Regions from separate parts of the Robertmurraya beringensis genome, predicted to be linked through region 2. Evidence: riboswitches for the same ligand, from Rfam matches in the RefSeq annotation. Region 2 holds a riboswitch; the other holds the start of a gene.
What was found. Region 2 has a riboswitch for lysine ahead of ACFFHF_RS02850 (aspartate kinase). Riboswitches for the same ligand answer to the same signal wherever they lie in the genome.

Region 1: linked by a shared signal. The riboswitch ahead of ACFFHF_RS20685 (amino acid permease) and the one ahead of ACFFHF_RS02850 (aspartate kinase) in region 2 are both predicted to bind lysine.

The regions. Positions count from the first base shown of each region.
Region 1 covers NZ_JBHLUU010000123.1:55,479-57,687, reverse strand. The annotation lists gene ACFFHF_RS20685 (amino acid permease) at 1-1,138, opposite strand, end outside; lysine riboswitch at 1,254-1,433, opposite strand; gene lepB (signal peptidase I) at 1,515-2,054, opposite strand.
Region 2 covers NZ_JBHLUU010000015.1:110,825-113,033, reverse strand. The annotation lists gene ACFFHF_RS02855 (YslB family protein) at 1-107, shown strand, start outside; gene ACFFHF_RS02850 (aspartate kinase) at 177-1,406, opposite strand; lysine riboswitch at 1,522-1,702, opposite strand; gene uvrC (excinuclease ABC subunit UvrC) at 1,767-2,209, opposite strand, start outside.

The sequences.
Region 1 (2,209 bases), on a different contig from region 2:
TAACAAAATCAAACGCCGCAGAGATGGAATTTGAGATCGTTGAGAAAATAAATAACTGTCCTAATGAGTTTGTGATAATCATTGATAACACCGGAATATTCTTCTCGTTTTCCTTTAAGAAGGAAGGTAAAAACAGACCTTGCTTGGCTGCTTGGTATGGAACTTCTGCACTTAGCATCACCCAACCGATGGTAGAACCAAATAAGCTGATTAATCCAATACCTGCTAACACTTTTCCAGAAACAGGTCCAAGCACAGAAACAATCGCATCAATTAATGGCTTGTCTGAAGCGATTAACGCCTCTTGGCTTAATAAGCCCATCACTAATGTACTTACACCAATATAAATCGCTAACGCAATGAATAACCCTAGAATCGTAGCACGCTTGACGTCGATTTGCTTTTTCGCACGTCCCGCAAAAACAACCGCGGATTCCACACCGATAAATGCCCATAAGGTAGCCACTGCTGCGTTACTAATCTGACCCATCAGCCCGACCGTTGCCCCACTCTCATCGAAACGCGGCTCAACCATAGGAAGCATATGGGAAGCCTCAAAAGCAAACAACGCAACAATAATGAAAATGAAGAAACCTGCTACTTTTGACGCCGTTGCCATAAAGTTTAATTTCCCTGCATTTTCTAATCCACGTAAAATAATAAAGTGTGTTCCCCATAATAAAATCGAACAAACCGCAAAAGTTAATGCATTTCCAACCTTTAAAGTAAAAGAACCAACGGTAAATAACTCCGCTTGACTCGTTAAAATAGGAAAGAACGTTGATAAATAACTAGCAAATGTAGTAATGATGGCAATATTTCCTGCTAAGTTACCAATCCAATAACCCCAAGTCGCCATAAACCCAGAAAGAACAGAGCCTCTAGAATTTGGCTTAAAAAGCTCTTTCGCATAAATTTGTGGTCCACCATTTAAGTTCGGCTTTCTCATTCCTAAATTCCCGAACACAAGCGCTGTAACTAACACCCCTGCTCCTGTAAATAACCAAGCAAGAATAACACCCGCCGGACTTGCCGCTTCTGACAGTGAACGTGGCAACATAAAGATACCCGAACCTACCATATTTCCAACGACTAATGCCGTTAGTATCCATAAGCCTAACTTCGTTTGTTTTCCCATGATATTATTCCTTTCTATTTATTATTCCCCAACTCTCAAAATAGAGGTCCCTATAGACATAAAAAAAAACACACCAAAACGTGAGTACAGTGTGTTTTACAATAACCGCATCAGGCCACTGGATAGTTCAACATAGCTTACGAGCTATGACAGTCCTACACCTATTCGATGTAGTCCCAGCTACTATAGTTAGAGAATTATAGTGCTTCGGCGAAAATTCCTTTCAACTGAATTCATGGAGCTTCTCTTGCTCTCATCCAATCTACTCTTACTTTTCGCAACCTCTACCTCACCTTTTATCTGATGAGGAAAATATTTAATTAAAATGCTTTACCAGAATAATTCATGAACGCTTTTATGTCAATGGAATTAATTACTACTGTACCGTTCGAACATCAGAAAATGGATAAAATACAAACTCACTGACGCCAACAATCTTTTCCTTCTTAATAAAACCAAGGCCGTTTCTTGAGTCCATACTGCGAAGTCGATTGTCACCTAATACAAAATAATGCCCTTCCGGTACAAGAATAGGTCCATAATCTCCTGTTAACACACTACCTTGGTCATGCGCCTGCTCTCGATTACTTTCTAAATACTCTTCGCTGTGAACATCACCATTGATCAGTAACTGATCATCCCTAATTTCGATCAAATCTCCAGGCAAGCCTATAATTCTTTTAACGTAATTTTCGCCTTCTCCTTTAATAATCACAATGTCCTCACGATCAATTTTGTCTGTATTGACTTTGCTCACAAATATTTTCTCTTGATCGTGAAGCGTGGGTTCCATCGAGGCACCATCCACAATATAAGGAGCAAAGACAAATGTACGAACGACGACTACGATAGCAAAAGCAATAAACACCGATTTACCCCAGCTAATTATTTCTTGCTTCTTCTTAGTTTCTCCCATCCTATTCTGCTCCCTTTTTATGTAATAAACTTGTTTACATTTTATCATAATCCCTTAGCACCCACGGTGACCAAAGCTCACTCACAGCCCATAAATCGTTAGACAAGATTCTCCAAAAGTTCCTAGAAAAAGTAAAAAAAAGTCAGCATTAGCGC
Region 2 (2,209 bases):
TGGAAACGCAAAAACAAGTGATTGCTGAAGCGTATGAACACCCCAAGAAAAAGCTTGCTACGGTTTCCTTCACCGTGCGTTGGGATAAAAAGGATTCAATTGATTAATACATAAAAAGCTTTCATATTTTTTTATGAAAGCTTTTTAGTTTGACCTTTTTTCTTCAAGTCGTTGGTTTATGCCTTAACAGACTTTCCAGACAACTCAAATGCTTCATGAAGAGCTTCAACTGCTTTCAGCATCTGTGCTTCCTCTATCACTGTAGAGACCTTAATTTCAGAGGTACTCACCATCTTTACCTGAATTCCCCCTGCGGCTAACACTTCAAACATTTCTGCTGCAACCCCAGGATTAGAGATCATCCCTGAACCAACAATGGACACTTTTGCAAGGTTTGGCTCTGCTTCAATACCTTCATATTGCAACTCACTTTTATGAGACTGTAAAACTGCCATCGTTTCTTCCAAATCAGAGCTTTTAATAGAAAAAGATAAATTTGTCGTCGATTCATTCGTCATACTTTGAATGATGATATCAACGTTTAAATGATTCTTTGCTAAAATGCTGAAAATGGTTGACAGATTGGTTAATCCATTTGGAAGTCCTAACACACTCACTCTCGTAATTTCATCTTCAAAGGCAACCCCACGTACAACTAAACTTTGTTCCATTGATACTTCCTCCTCAATTATCGTTCCATTTTCTCGCTCCATACTTGACCTTACTTCAAGTGGGACTGCGTAATTTTTTGCATATTCAACGGCCCTTGGATGTAACACTCCCGCACCTAAGTTAGCTAACTCTAACATTTCATCATAAGAAACTGACTTAAGCTTTCTTGCCTCTTTTACATAACGTGGATCTGTTGTAAATACTCCTGTTACATCGGTATAAATATCACATTTATCAGCTTTCAATGCGGCTGCTAATGCCACTGCAGTTGTATCGGATCCCCCTCTACCTAAAGTTGACACCGCTCCGTCAATCGCAATTCCTTGAAATCCTGCAACCACAACTATTTTCCCTTTATGTAGCTCTGTTTGGATTTTACTTGTATTAATGTGTAAAATCCTAGCATTTCCATGAACTGCCTCCGTCTCAATTCCCGCTTGCCAACCTGTAAAGGAGATTGCTTCATAGCCTTTTTCTATTAACACCATTGAGAGTAATGCAATAGTCACTTGCTCACCTGTTGTAAGAAGCATATCCATTTCACGTTTATTTGGACGACTTGAGATTTGACTGGCTAGACCCACTAATTCGTCTGTTGTTTTTCCCATGGCAGACACAACCACCACTACATCGTTCCCTCTCAACTTTTCTTCAATTACTCGATCGGCCACATGCTTAATACGATCTACATTTCCTACCGAAGTACCACCAAACTTTTGGACAACCAATCCCATATTTTCCCCTACTTTCTTTTCATCTCTTTCATGGGCTTTTTTTGAAAATACAAAAAAGCCATGAGAGATATCTCATGGCTGCGTGAATGCACGTACATAAATACGGACTTATACACAGTGAGATAGCTCTCCAAGACATACCGTCTTGACAATCCAGTATTTATTCAACACAGGACCAGCAGATATGGCAATTCAGAGACCTATCCACTTCGGCGAACATCCCCTTTCACAGCTTTTCATTGAATCTCAGTATTCTCAAAGCTGGTACTAATGGAGCTCGCACCTCTACCTTCACTTAACAATTAAGTGATTAATATAAAATTTTCCTAATTATAGCACAGCCTCCTGGTGACGGCAATGCTATTCTTGTAGTTTTCTCATTAATAAATCTACTGTATTTTGTGGAAGTCCTATGGATAAAAAGTCCTCTTTGGTTGCTTCCTTCATTTTTTTTACCGACCCAAAGGCTTTTAATAATTGCTTCTTCCTTTTCTCTCCGATTCCTGGAACGTCATCCAAAATCGACTGAAACACGTTTTTTCCTCGAAGTTGCCTGTGAAACGTGATGGCAAATCGATGTACTTCGTCTTGAATTCGTTGAAGCAAATAAAACTCCTGGCTATTCCGTTCAAGCGGAACCACCTCTAATGGCTTTCCGTACAATAACTGCGAGGTTCTATGTTTATCATTTTTCACCAGTCCAGTTATCGGAATGTCTAGACCTAGTTCATTTTCCAAAATATCTCTTACTGCTTCTACATGTCCCTTTCCACCGTCTATCATAATCAGATCAGGAAGCGGAA